DNA from 3 places in the Paenibacillus sp. FSL L8-0470 genome. Region 3 is predicted to be linked to each of the others. Evidence: predicted binding sites of a transcription regulator. Region 3 holds the regulator's gene; each other region holds the start of a gene.
What was found. The regulator NrdR, encoded in region 3, represses ribonucleotide reductase genes. The targets are predictions, from matches to a motif close to AACACNATATATNGTGTT.
Positions count from the first base shown of each region.

Region 1: the regulator NrdR is predicted to act here: its motif matches at 3,457-3,474, upstream of NST99_RS12345 (adenosylcobalamin-dependent ribonucleoside-diphosphate reductase).
Region 2: the regulator NrdR is predicted to act here: its motif matches at 2,870-2,887, upstream of nrdI (class Ib ribonucleoside-diphosphate reductase assembly flavoprotein NrdI).

Region 1 covers NZ_JBBOZM010000001.1:2,739,374-2,744,171, reverse strand. Annotated here, with positions in the region: gene NST99_RS12350 (cupin domain-containing protein) at 1-379, shown strand, start outside; gene NST99_RS12345 (adenosylcobalamin-dependent ribonucleoside-diphosphate reductase) at 640-3,333, opposite strand; gene NST99_RS12340 (DEAD/DEAH box helicase) at 3,744-4,798, shown strand, end outside.
Region 2 covers NZ_JBBOZM010000001.1:3,817,583-3,822,380, forward strand. Annotated here, with positions in the region: gene nrdF (class 1b ribonucleoside-diphosphate reductase subunit beta) at 1-312, opposite strand, end outside; gene nrdE (class 1b ribonucleoside-diphosphate reductase subunit alpha) at 353-2,437, opposite strand; gene nrdI (class Ib ribonucleoside-diphosphate reductase assembly flavoprotein NrdI) at 2,424-2,783, opposite strand; gene NST99_RS17235 (MFS transporter) at 3,223-4,395, shown strand; gene NST99_RS17240 (LysR family transcriptional regulator) at 4,525-4,798, opposite strand, start outside.
Region 3 covers NZ_JBBOZM010000001.1:2,345,780-2,350,577, forward strand. Annotated here, with positions in the region: gene NST99_RS10485 (manganese efflux pump) at 1-743, shown strand, start outside; gene coaE (dephospho-CoA kinase) at 753-1,346, shown strand; gene NST99_RS10495 (lytic transglycosylase domain-containing protein) at 1,346-1,909, shown strand; gene NST99_RS10500 (alpha/beta-type small acid-soluble spore protein) at 2,004-2,222, opposite strand; gene nrdR (transcriptional regulator NrdR) at 2,385-2,861, shown strand; tRNA gene NST99_RS10510 (tRNA-Ala) at 3,030-3,105, shown strand; tRNA gene NST99_RS10515 (tRNA-Lys) at 3,116-3,188, shown strand; gene NST99_RS10520 (MerR family transcriptional regulator) at 3,372-3,764, opposite strand; gene NST99_RS10525 (oxidoreductase) at 3,856-4,692, shown strand.

The DNA of each region.
Region 1 (4,798 bases), 390 kb from region 3:
AGAGAGCAGCACCATTTTTCCATTAGGAAAAAAAGTTGAAGCTAATTTTATCGGCGATGCTTATTTACAAATGGTCTTTACTGATCCAACTCCTTTAAATGCCCCGATCGGAAACGTGACCTTTGCCCCTGGCGCCCGTAATAACTGGCATTCACATAAATTTGGGCAGGTTTTATTAGTTACAGGTGGTGAGGGTTGGTATCAGGAAAAAGGAAAACCTGCAAAGTTACTTAAAACTGGTGACGTAATTAATATTGCACCAAATGTGAAGCATTGGCATGGTGCTACCCAAGACAGCTGGTTTGTACATCTGGCTATTACACCAGGCGAAACCGAATGGTTAGAGCCTGTCGATGACGTTTGGTATGGTAGTTTATAAACATTATTTATCACATTATAAAAGTCCCGATATAGGAAATTCCTAATCGGGACTTTTATTGTGTTCATTTAAAAATCAAATCCACTAATTTCAATGCGTTTAAATGCATAAAAATACCTGCTTGAATATTTATGCATTATATTGAATATATTAATGGATTATCGTCTTTCATGATCCACTTTTATCATCATTTGTGGTCGTTTTTGCCGCTTTGGTGATCCCTCACAACAATCGTTCTAGGTTTCTTGTAATCCTACTTCTTACCCACACCGGCTATATCCGCAGTTGCTGCAGGTCTTACAGCCTTCGATGTTAACCAGCGAGGCGCTGCCGCAGGATGGGCAGAGGTCGCGGGAGGCCGCCCCATGGCTGTGTGCGGCATGGCCGCCGTGGCCGTAGTCCGCTACTGCCGCAGACGGTACGCTCGCTTTCAACTCAGCGTTCAGCGCTTCGTTGAAATCCTCCAGCTCCAGCGTTGCCGCGATCGGAGCGGGGACATGGTCGTCATGTGCGTTGTTCAGCACATGCGTTTCCAGTGCCTTCGCTACCGCGTCGGCGATGGACTCGACGCGGTTCGCGCCGAAGCCGATGGCACCGGAGCCGCCGATGCCCTTGAGATGCTTGATCAGCAGCTCGACCTTCTCGCCGTGGTCGCCGTAACGGAGGAACAGCGAGCAGACACGGCCCAATGCTTCCGCCATGGCGAAGACGTCGGAGCCCGCTTTGCCGACATTCAGGAAGATTTCTGCCGGAATGCCATCCAGGTCGTTGATGGTGATATACGCCATGCCGAATGGCGTGTTGATCTTATAGGTTGCGCCGCGCAGCACCTGCGGGCGTTTCTTGTATTGCTTGTCAACAACATTGGCATTGGCCTGTGGCGCAGGGCTCGCTGCCACAACTGCGCTGGCCGGTGCAGCTTCTACTGCTTCCGGTGCAGCCGTTTCCGCTGCCGGAGCCTCTTTCTTGTCTTCCTTCTTCGTGGTTTCCAGCACTTGCACATCGCGGCTGCCGTCGCGGTAGATAGTTACACCTTTGCAGCCCAGATCGAAGGCCATTTCGTACAGCTCGGCAGTTTCTTCAACAGTGAAGTCTGACGGGCAGTTGGCGGTCTTGGAGATCGAGCTGTCCACCCAGCGCTGAATGGCAGCCTGCGCACGGATGTGATCCTTGGCCGACAAATCCATCGAAGTTACGAAATAATCAGGCAGCTCTTCACCCGGATGGGCTTCCAGCCATTCCTGTGCGATCGGCACGAACTGCTCGTCGTAGCCGAGACGGCTTTGACGGAAATATTTGAAGGCAAAATAAGGCTCAATACCAGTCGAAGTTCCTACCATTGTACCGGTGCTGCCTGTGGGCGCCTGAGTAATCACGGTAACGTTGCGCATGCCGTGCTTGCGGATGGATTCACCCACCTCCGGATAAACTTCGGTGATGTTTTTCATAAATCCGCTCTGCAGATATTTGTCGGATTCGAACGCCTGGAACGAACCCTTCTCGCCGGCAATTTCTGCTGAGGCCAGATACGCTTCGCGGGCCATAAAGCCGTACAGCTTGTCCAGAAACTCCAGCGATTCAGGACTGCCATAACGGATGTTGAGTTTAATCATCAGCTCAGCCAGACCCATGGTTCCAAGGCCTACGCGGCGTTCCAGCTTCTGGTTGGCTTCATTTTCCGGGAAATGATACGGCGTCTTGTCAATGACATTGTCCAGGAAGCGAACAGAATAACGGGTAGTCGTCGCCAGATCGGCCCAGTCCACATCATGATTCTCCGCGTCGTAGAACTTCGAAAGATTGACAGCGGACAGGTTGCAGACGCCCCAGCCCGGAAGTCCTTGCTCACCGCACGGATTGGTGCAGATAATCGGATTAAAGTACCAGCTGTTGGACATTTGGTTGTAGTATTCCATGAATACGACGCCCGGCTCTGCCGATTTCCAGGCTGATTCAATAATCGTATGCCACACATCCCGTGCTTTAACTGTACGGTAAGGAATGACCCGGCGGCCGTCCGCTTTCCATTTATCAAGGTCTCCGTCCCAAATCGTATCATAATCAGGGTCAGTCGTATCCGGGAATACGAGCTCCCAGTCGAGATCCTCTTTAACAGCTTTCATAAAAGCGTTGCTGACGCATACTGAAAGGTTGGCATTGGTCACTTGACCCATAGTCTGCTTCACAGTAATGAAATCAACCACATCCGGGTGCCAGTCATTGATCATCAGCATCAGCGCGCCACGGCGGCTGCCGCCCTGCTCAATCAGCCCGGTCGTATAGCTGAACAGCCCGCCCCAGGAGACAGAGCCGCTGGATGATCCGTTCACGCCTCTAACGATGGCACGGCGGGGACGCAGCGAAGACAGGTTAATCCCCACGCCGCCGCCGCGGGCCATAATCTCGGTCATTTCCGACAGTGTCTGCATAATTCCGCCGCGGCTGTCTTTAGGCGAAGGTACTACATAACAGTTGAACAGCGTCAGCTCTTCACTGGCACCGGCGCCTGCGGCGATCCGGCCGCCCGGTACAAGCTTCCAATCATCGAGAATGGAGCGGAACTTGCCTGTCCATTCTTCCTGAAGCTCAGGCGTTTTCTCTACCGAAGCCATGGCGGCTGCGAGCCGGTCCCACATTTCCTCCGGAGTTTTCTCTATATTAAGCGTAAGCTTTTCTACGTCCGATTTCACCAGTTCACCACTGCGTGTCTTCACTGTAACAATCCGTCCGCTGCGCTCTACAATTTCGCCAACTTCCTTGGTAGGGAATTTGGGATCGTCTTTGGTCAGGACGAGAACAACATCGCCTACCTTGGCATTATTGCTGTCCGCATCCTTCCACGCATAGCGGTCCAAAAATATTTTCTCGCTAAGGCCCTCAAGGCGCTGCTTACGTTTCACTGTACTCAATAGAAAAACCTCCCGGATGTATGATATGTAAATCTTCCGTTCCATGATGTGGGCTTACGTTTTGTGACCCACAACAAAAACTTCCAGCTGCCCTGCTGCAAAGGAAGTTCCTCTTGTCAATAACAAATTACCGTCAAATGCTCTGATAAATCAATATTTCAAGCATTTGTAACAATATATTGTGTGCGTCAGCTTTTAAACTATACCACATATTGTATCGGAGGTCTTTTTCGATATAAGAAGCCCCGTGGCGAAAAATCGGCATTCATGACGCATTTTCTCACTCTTGCTCGTTTTTTTATAATATCAGAAACTAAAAGTTTCATCTGCGGGTGAGTGAATCTTTAATATGCGCAACTCTTTAGCAATCCATATCAGGTTATGAATTCTCTCTTTTACGCGCATACTACTTCTACGCTAGTTCGATATGATACAGCGCCGGAGGAGGCTGCAACATGACGCAATTATCCCGCAATTCCCTGACGCAAGAGGTCAATACACCCGCACCGCAGCTGCCTGTTCCCCTATCCTTTGAGCGAAACTGGCTGCATGATCTGGAGTCGAGACTGGAGAAAGGCGGGCCTTGGGGGGACCTGAGGTTATCCCGGCTTGCCGTGCAGGGTGAAGAATCGGGCCTTGTCACCAGCTTCGACGAGCTGCAATGCCTGAAGCATTTGTCAGGACTGTCTCCGCTTCCCCACCAGCTTGATACCGCTCATAAGGTACTCTTTGAAATGTCGGGCCGGGCGATTCTCGCCGACGAAGTCGGACTCGGCAAAACGATCGAAGCCGGTCTCGTGCTTAAGGAATATTTGGTACGCGGACTGGTAAGCAAAGTGCTGATTCTGGTTCCCGCCTCGCTCGTCCTGCAGTGGGTACGCGAGCTGAACGCCAAGTTCGGCATAACTGCCGTAGCACAGAAGAAGACCTATTCCTGGGGAAACGACATTGTGGTCGCTTCCATGGACACCGCCAAACGTGATCCGCATAAAGAACTGCTGCTCGGCTGCGAATACGACATGCTGATTATCGACGAGGCCCATAAGCTGAAGAACAAGAAGTCCACCAACTACCAGTTCGTTCAGCAGCTGCGCAAAAAGTACTGCCTGCTGCTCACCGCCACCCCTGTACAGAATGACCTCGGCGAGCTGTTCAACCTGATCACCCTGCTGAAGCCGGGGCAGCTTGGCAATCAGGGGGATTTTGCCGCTAATTTCGTCGTGGACAAACGCCAGCCGAAGAATGAAGTCCAGCTGAGGGGCGAGCTGTCTAAAGTCATGATCCGCAACCGCCGCGGCGAGGGCCCGGTCAACTTCACCAAGCGCAAGGTCCGCAATATACCGCTCACACTCTCACCGGAAGAGAAGGTATTATATGACGGCGTTACCGCCTTTGTCAAAGACCAATATCAGGAATCAGGCGGCAATCTCAGCAGCATGCTTTCTCTGGTTACGCTTCAGCGTGAGGTATGCAGCAGCCGCGATGCTGTATTCATTACCTTGGTGAACCT
Region 2 (4,798 bases), 1.5 Mb from region 3:
GCTGTACGACTTGGCGTGAATCTGTTCCATCATGCCCATGAAGCCCAGCACGGCCTTGCGCTGAAGGCCTTCAACATGCTCCATAATCTGGGGCATGCCGACCCCTCCTTGAATCGTATCCAGCAGTGTCAGTCCGCCCAGCACCTTCATATAAGAGTCCTTTTCCCGCTCACTGAGCGTGAGCCAGGACATTTTATCATCGGACAATGGAATTTCATCATCCGTCCAGAATTGCATAATGTTCTGATTCCAGAACATCAATGAGAAATCGTCGTCGGGACGGTTCCAGTTAACGGCTTGAATAGCGCTCATAATCGTGCAATCTCCTTTTTTTACGGCAATAGCCTTCCATTTAGATCGAGCAGGTGAGGCATTCCTCGACGGACAGCTTTTTGGTCCGGGTGTAATACAGCGACTTCAGTCCTTTATGTGCTGCATACAGGTAGGAGCGGGCCAGTTCCCTGGTGGATACATCGCTGTTGACATGCAACACGGTCGAGATGCCCTGGTCGATATGAGGCTGAATTTCCGCGATCAGGTCAATGACCTTGAACTGATCCATCTGGTAAGCCGATTTATAGAAGAACACATTGTCCGGCCGCAGGTACGGCATCGGATAGTATGTGGTTGAATTGGCATAAGTCCGGGTCTCAATCTGCTCCACAATCGGCATAACGCTCGAAGTGGCATTCTGGATATAGGAAATACTGGCTGTTGGCGCAATCGCCAGGCGGTAAGCATGGTACAGACCGTTAGACATTACTGCATCCCGCAATTGTTCCCAGTCTGCAGGCGACGGGATATACATATCCCCGAACAGCTCCTGCACTCTTGGTGTAGCCGGACGGTAATCCGTTGTCAGGTAACGCTCAAAATAAACGCCGGTGGCGTAGTCTGATGCCTCGAAGCCATGGAAAGATCTGCCGGTTGCAGCAGCGATCTCCATGCTCTTCTCCAGGGAGTGGAAGTTCATTGTCATGAAGAAGGTCCGGGCAAAGTCGCGGGCTTGCTCGCTTTCATAAGCGATGTTGTTCTTCGCGAGATAGCCGTGAAGATTCATGACGCCTAGACCAACAGAGTGCATCTCTTTGTTCGCTTTAGCTACGCCAGGGGCATTGGAGATACTGGTCATGTCGCTGACGGCAGTCAGGGCGATCATACCTTCATGTACGGATTCACGGATCTTGCCGTGCTCCATCACGTTGACAATATTCAGGGAAGCCAGATTACAGCTTACATCGCGGCGGATGGTATCCTCCTGTCCGTAATCGGCAATCTCGGTGGTCTCCTGGAGCTGGAAGATTTCGGTACAGAGGTTGGACATTTTGATCTGTCCGACATTTTTCAGGGCATGGGCCGCATTGGCGTTGCTCTTGTTCATAATATAAGGGTAGCCGGATTCCAGCTGGATCATGGCAATTTTGGTCAGCATATCGCGTGCACTCATGGCCTTCTTTTTCTTGACACGCGGATCGGCCAGCAGCTTATCGTACATGTCATCCAGATCCATATCGTCGAGATGTGTGCCATAGGCTTTGTACACAGTATATGGGGCAAATACATGCAGCGGTTCATTGTCCTTCGCCAGCTTATAGAAGCGATTCGGTATGATCAGCCCAATGGACAGAGTTTTAAGCCTTGTTTTCTCGTCGGCGTTAATCTTCTTGCTGTCGAGGAATTCCAGGACATCCCAGCCAAAAATGTTATAGTAGGCTGCTCCTGAGCCTTTGCGTTGACCCATTTGATCAGCATAGGAGAAGCCGTCCTCCATGAGCTTGAGCACAGGCATGATGCCCTTGGCTGCATCCTCGACACCCTTGATCGTCTCCCCGCGTGAGCGCAGCTTGGACAGGTTGACTGCCACACCGCCGCCGATCTTGGACAGCTGCATGCAGGTATTGAGCACGTAGTTGATCGAATTGAGCGAGTCGTCCATTTCGATAAGGAAACAGGAGACAAGCTCTCCACGCCGGCTTTTACCGGCATTCAGGAAGGTAGGAGTTGCCGGCTGCAGACGCTGCTCCATCATCGAACGGGCAAGCACTCCGGCAGTATCGGCGTTGCCGCGTCCCAGGTGGAGGGCGACTGCCGCCACACGATCCGGGTAGTGCTCCAGATATTGCTTGCGGTCATTGCTTTTTACAGCGTAGTCCATGTAGAATTTCGAAGCTGCCATATAGGAAGGGAAGCTGAAGTTGTAGCTATGGGCGATCTGGTAGACTTGCTCAATTTCCTCTACGCTGTACTGCCCGTAAAAGTTCTCGTAGAAATCCTGTTCAATCATGTAATCGACCTTAGCTTTTGTATTTGCAAAAACCAGGCTCCGCCGCTCTACATCCCGCATAAATTCGGCTACTGCCTCAAGGTCTTTGTCCAGTTGAAAGAAGCCGCTCTCGTCCCGCTTCATTAACATGTTATTCAGTTCAATATGCCGCAACCCGGCTCACCTCCTGTTTAATTCGTTCCACATCGCCAAATGTACCCGATAACTCAAATTTACCGATAACCGGCACATTGTACTGGTCTGCAATCAAGTCTGCACTGTTTGCGAACAGCTTGCCCCAGTTCTTATTGCCGCTGGCAGCAATGCCTTTCAGATTGGCATAATTATTCCCCAAGAAAGCAGACACCTTCTCTGGAATCTGTCCAAAGCCGGTGGTATATGTAATTAGCACATAGGGCTCGTCAATCGTCATATGCTCCTCAATCTGCACAGCCGGCAGCTTCAGCTTGCCGATGAAGCGTTTGACGTTTCCTGTTTTTGAATCATACGCGACTAGCATGGTGTCAGTCCCCCTGTAAATATTGAAACTACTCTTAAAATTGTAAAGATTGAATTGCTTAGTTTTAAATACTGAAAAATCATATTAACACTATATTTAGTGTGCGTTGTTTATTTTAATCACTATATGTTGGAAAGTCAATATTGACAAACCGCCTTATTCGTTATAAATCCGACTAGTAAGCGCTTTGCTAGAGGAGCGGAATCCCATAACTTCAGGCGGTGCAAGCACTTTTCCACTTCTGAAGTAGCTGACACGTTTGTAAGGGGGCTACCCATTACCTTATTATCTGGTCTTTATACGGTCCGTTGACTGAATATTGCTATAATCAATCAAAATATAGCAAGATCCCATGAAAGAATATCAATATTATTATATTTGTGTTTCGATTTGAAGTTGGATCAGATTACAAATACCCCAATAGAGGAGAACCCTAAAGATGGTTACGTTATTACTAATGATTATTTATCTCGCATTTATGGGTCTGGGATTGCCAGATGCTTTACTAGGCAGCGCTTGGCCCATTATGCAAGACGATATTGGTGCTACAACGGAAATGGCAGGTTATATATCGTTAATAGTCTCATTCTGTACGGTAATATCGAGTTTATTTGCCAGCAGATTGTTGCACAGATACGGTACGGGGAAGGTAACCTTGTTCAGTATACTCTCTACGACTATTGCTTTGCTTGGATTCTCTATTTCATCAGATTTCATATTTCTAATTCTACTTGCTATTCCTTTGGGCTTGGGAGCAGGTTCCGTGGACGCTGCACTGAGTAACTATGTAGCACTGCATTTCAAAGCCAAGCATATGAGCTGGTTACATTGTTTTTGGGGAATTGGAGCATTTACGGGTCCAATTATAATGTCGTTTTGGCTGAACCGTGATAACAACTGGCGTGCAGGATACGTTACAGTAGGCTTACTTCTGCTTACTATAGCAGTGATATTATTGGCCTCTTTGTCTTTATGGAAGATTTTTGAGAAGGGAAGAATAGAAGAGGGAAGCGATGAAAAGAAGCTTGTCAGTAACAGGGAGGCTTTGCGAATCCCAGGGGTGAAAATGTCCATGGTTACCATGCTCTGTTACAATGGCTCGGAAACAGCTGCTGGTCTATGGATGGCATCTTTTTTTATTGGGAATAAAGGGGTTTCTCCTGGCACAGCAGCGGCCTTATCCTCCTTATTCTATATTGGAATTATTATTGGAAGAATCATATCAGGATTTCTGTCGACAAACGTATCCAGTAAAAACCTGATAAGATATGGTGGAATCGTTGGCTGTTTTGGACTTTTGATTCTTGTTTTACCTGTCCCTTATTGGATTTCTGCAGGTGCCCTATTTATTGTAGGATTGGGCGGAGCACCAATTTATCCAAGTATTGTTCATTCCACACCGGAACGTTTTGGCAAAATAGCTTCCCCAAGTGTCATTGGACTTGCAATGGCAAGCGCTTATACTGGTTCAACACTTATCCCATCGTTGATGGGGATATTTGCAAGTCAATTGGGAATGATTATGGTTCCTGTTATTCTGCTCATTCTTTTTAGCATCATGCTGGTATCTTCTGAAATGGTTAACATAGTTTACAAACGTAAGGTTCGATAGGACAAGCGCATTTGGAACTGCTGGAGCGATCCTTTTATAAAGGTCAAATAGAAAGCCGCCTAAATGGCGGCTTTTTACGTTCTCCCCAAAATGGGGAAATCTTAAATTCAATCATACTCAATGTATATTTCAATCTCCCTTAGTAATCTCAATGAACTTGCTGGCCGCGGTCGTCAGCGGCATGTTGCGCATGGTCATCATGCCCACCCGGGCTGGGGGAAGCTGAACATCCAGTTGAATCTCGAAGAGAGAACCTTCCTCCAGCTCCTTGGACACGAATTCCCGGGTCACGAACGAAATGCCGAGTCCTTTGCGGGCAAACTCTATCAGCAGGCCAACGCTGCCGACCTCGAATTCGGGCTTCAGCTCATATCCGTAGCCTTGAAACAAGTCCGTAATCGCC
Region 3 (4,798 bases):
TGTTTTCATTGCTGCTGCTGGCTTTTGCCCTGAGCTTGGACGGTTTTGGTGTAGGCATTACATATGGACTCCGCAAAATGAAAATACCGCTGCTCTCCATTATGATTATCTCGCTCTGCTCGGGGGTAGTCATTTGTGTCTCTATGCAGGTCGGTGTGCTGCTGGCGAAGGTGATTTCACCGCAGGCCGCTTCAAGCATCGGCGCAATTATTCTGGTCCTGATGGGCTGCTGGTCCCTCGTCCAGATGTTGATCCAGAAGGAGAAGGAGCACAATCCGCGAGGGCGGGAGACAGGAGCGGTACTGCTGCCGGGTGTGGCTTCCATGGGGAAGGCTGCAACTGCTGACCTTGCAGATACGACTGCGGATTGTGTGAGTGAGATCGAAAAAGATGCGCAGAAGTTGGCAGTCTTTTCACTGGAGCTCCGCCATCTCGGGGTGGTCATCCAGATTCTCCGTACGCCGTCTTCGGCCGATATGGACGCCTCCGGGAGCATTTCCTCCATGGAAGCGATGCTGCTCGGAATAGCACTGTCGCTGGATGCTTTCGGAGCAGGTCTCGGGGCTGCACTGCTGGGATTCAGTCCGGTATCCACCTCGCTTATGATCGCCCTGTTCAGCGGAACCTTTCTGCTGCTGGGCATGAGAACAGGCCTTAAGCTGTCTGGTCGTTACTGGATGAAGCATGCTGCTGTACTGCCTGCGTTAATGTTAATTGCAATGGGAATAATGAAGCTATTATGAGGTGAGTACATGATTATGGGCTTAACCGGAGGCATTGCTTCCGGAAAAAGCACCGTGTCCGCACTGTTTGTGGAAAAGGGAGCAAGACTCGTGGACGCTGATGCCATCGCCAGAGAAGTCATGCTCCCGGGACATCCGGTGCTGGCTGCAGCTGTGCTGCATTTTGGGGAAGGAATCTTGCTGCCGGATGGAACACTGAACCGCACCAAGCTGGGGGAGATCGTTTTTCATGATCCGGAAGCCCTGCAGGTACTGAATCAGTTGACGCATCCGGCGATTCGCCAGGAAATCAAAAAACGTATGAACACAATGGAACAAGAAGACCCGCAGCGATTGACTATTGTAGATATCCCTCTGCTGTATGAATCGGGGCTGGACAACCTTTTCGGGCAAATTGTGGTCGTCTATGTTCCCCGGGAGGTCCAGTTGGACCGGCTGATGGAGCGCAACGGGCTGTCTCTGGAGCAGGCCCAAGGAAGACTGGATGCCCAGTTGGATATTGAACTGAAGCGCCGCAGAGCGGACTACATCATCGACAACAGCGGTACTCTTGCCCAGACTGAGCAGCAGGTTGCCGTATTGTGGGACAGGCTGGGCCTATGATGAAATGGCTGCGTAAAAAAAGAGTGCTGCTCCTGTTATTCGTTGGATTCACTGCAATCCTGTTCTTGAGTACCAACTGGATGTCCTGGTTTTATCCGATTTATTATAAAGCAGAAATTCGTGAGCACAGTATTACCTACGATATGGACCCGTTCCTTGTGGCAGCCATCATCCGGGTGGAAACGAACTATAAGACCGGCCGGGAGTCCAAAAAAGGCGCATTGGGACTCATGCAGCTGATGCCGGATACGGCGAAGTGGGCACTTGAAAAGGCCAAGCTTCCGGATGTCTCGCTGCAACAATTGAAGAGGGAGCCATCGGCCAACATTGAGCTTGGAACCTGGTATTTGTCATCACTTTCCCGCCAGTTTGATGGCAACCGTACCGCTGTGATCGCAGCCTATAACGCAGGCCCCGGGAAAGTGAAGAGCTGGCTGGAAAAAGGCAATTGGGACGGTACAGCGGCTTCCGTGAAGGATATCCCGTTTGGCGAGACCCGGCATTATGTGCAGCGAGTCATTTATTACTACGACCAGTACACGGAGATTTACAGCGAGTTCTAAGGGAGAAGACTGAGACTGTATTTGTACGAAAAAGAAGCATTAAACAGCCTTGAGGGCCGTTTAATACTTCTTTAGGCAAGCTTATGGGGACAGGTTATTTGTATTGACCTGCCAGTGATTGCTCAGCCAGGGTTACAAGACGTTTAGTGATGTAACCACCGATCGAACCGTTTTCGTAAGAAGTTTTATTGCCTTGGTATCCATCTGGGGAGAGCGTGATACCTAGTTCTTGGGCAACTTCATATTTCAGTTGTTCCAAGGCACCGCGTGAATTTGGAGCTACCAGGTTATTGGAGCTGTTGTTTTGGCTCATTGCTGTTCACCTCCTATCGGTTGGTAACAGTATTATGTGCTGGACATGGCATATTCATAACAACAAATAAACGGTGTTTTCTGGAAAAAAGAGCTACTGGTAGCCGGCGTATTGCCGGACCGGAAAGCGACCATTAATACAAAAGGAAGTGACTTGAGGCTTATGAAATGCCCTTACTGCGATCACACGAATACGAAAGTGCTTGACTCGCGTCCGGCCAACGAGAATAAGTCCATCCGGCGCAGGCGGGAATGTGAGCGCTGCAGCAAGCGGTTTACAACCTTTGAGATGATTGAAGAAACTCCGCTGATCGTGATCAAAAAAGACGGCAGCCGCGAAGAATTCAGCCGCGACAAAATCCTGCGCGGCCTTATCCGTGCCTGCGAGAAACGTCCCGTCTCCGTAGAGCGTCTGGAGTCTATTGTCTCCGAGGTGGAGAAGTCATTGCGTGGCATCGCCTTAGCCGAAGTGGAGAGCCGCCAGATTGGCGAGCTGGTTATGGAGCAGCTCTACCCTGTCGATGAGGTCGCTTACGTCCGCTTCGCCTCCGTGTACCGCCAGTTCAAGGATATCAACATGTTTATGAAGGAACTGAAGGGACTGCTCTCTAAAAACACCGAGGAGTTTGAGGGGTTGTAGAAGCAATTTGCACCCCCAAAAACTTTTTTTGAAAAAGTGTTGACACCGAAGGCGATTTTTTATATTATATAGAAGTCGCCTACGGAACTTAAACATGACGAAGCGATGGGAGCTAACAGCTCAGTCCGGATTTTAGAATACATAGTTGTAGTTCTAAATCAGCCACATGGGGCCATAGCTCAGCTGGGAGAGCGCATCGCTGGCAGCGATGAGGTCAGGGGTTCGATCCCCCTTGGCTCCACCAAATTTCATATGGACTCTTAGCTCAGTTGGTAGAGCAGTAGACTCTTAATCTATTTGTCCAGGGTTCGAGCCCCTGAGAGTCCATCCTAAAGAAACGGCAGAAATGCCGTTTCTTTGCTGTTTCGGGAAGCGGGAGGATGAAGCAGAAGCGGGGAACACAGATCTGTTTAAAACCACTGGTTCATTTCTTCTTAGAATTTCACAAAACGTTTGTTTAATGAACAGTTGGGACAATCCATTTTTCATACCACTTGTGTCTTTCAACTTTCATATGTGAGGATTCCAAATTATATTTTCTTCACCCTCTTTAATAGCTTGTTGATAATAATTAACTTTTTTTCGTAGCAACATAATTTGTTGTGTGACTTCTTGAAGGTAATCTTCTGCCAATAATTGTTGATCTCTTATGATGTTATAGCGTTCTTCCACTGTATCTGAACCCTGTTCGCATAAATCGATGTATTGTTTGATATTCTCAAGCGACATACCTGTCATGCGCAGTGCTTTGACGATTTCAACATATTCCACGTCCTTTGAGGAAAAAAGACGTACATTCTGATGATTTCTGATTATATTTGGAAATAGCTCTTTTTTAGCATAGAACCTTACAGTATGGGGAGATAACCCTGTAAAATTTGCTACCTCATTAATGGTGTACATGATATGCTTCCTTTCTCTTGACTGAGAGTAACTCTCAGGTTGTATATTTATCATAACTTATAAATGCTTGATAGAGAAAGGATAATGATTGGTGGAAAATAAGGTATGGTTTGTTACGGGAGCTTCGACTGGACTAGGGAAAGCCATAGTTTTAGAGCTAATAGCTAAAAAGTGCAAAGTAGTAGCAACATCGCGTAATCCGCTAGACATAGAACTTTACCTGCCTGGCGCTCAGGAGAATGACAATCTTTTGGTTTTACCGTTAGACGTCACAAACAGTCAGCACATTAAAAGTGTTGTTGAAGCAACCAAGCAAAAGTTTGGCGGAATTGATGTTCTTGTTAATAACGCAGGTTATGCCTACTTCTCACCTGTTGAAAATGCTGATGATGAGCAAATTGAAAATATGTTTGCTGTTAATTTCTGGGGAGTCAAGCACATGATAGATCATGTGCTACCAATTATGAGAGAGCAAAAGAGCGGAACTATTTTAAATATATCTTCTCTAGGCGGTTTACGTGCATTTGCAGGTTTCGGATACTATCATGCCACTAAGTTCGCTTTAGAAGGCTTTTCCGAAAGTTTAAGTCAAGAAGTTAAGCCTCTAGGAATTAATATTTCCTTGGTAGAACCAGGGGATTTTAACACGGATTTTGCAAGCAGATCTGCAACTGAAAATGAAAATATTATTGAAGCATATCAAGCAACGGCAGGTGAAAATATCAAAAACCTTAGAGAATTATCTGGACACCAGCCGGGAGACCCTAACAAAGCTGCCAAGGTAATATATGATCTGGTGAATCGTGGTGATGTTCCTTTGCGAATTCTTTTAGGGAGTGATGCCTATCAGCGGGCAATGGAAAAGTTAACGGGTATGCAAAAGTTATTTTCGACCTACCATGATATAACAATTAGCACCGATTATTAAAAGTAATGGGGGGAGTTCCTAAAGCCATGAATGGCTGGTTGGGATGCCCTCGTTTTTTACACAGGTCGACGTGAGCGCTTGGTGTGGACATTCCGCGAACGGGACC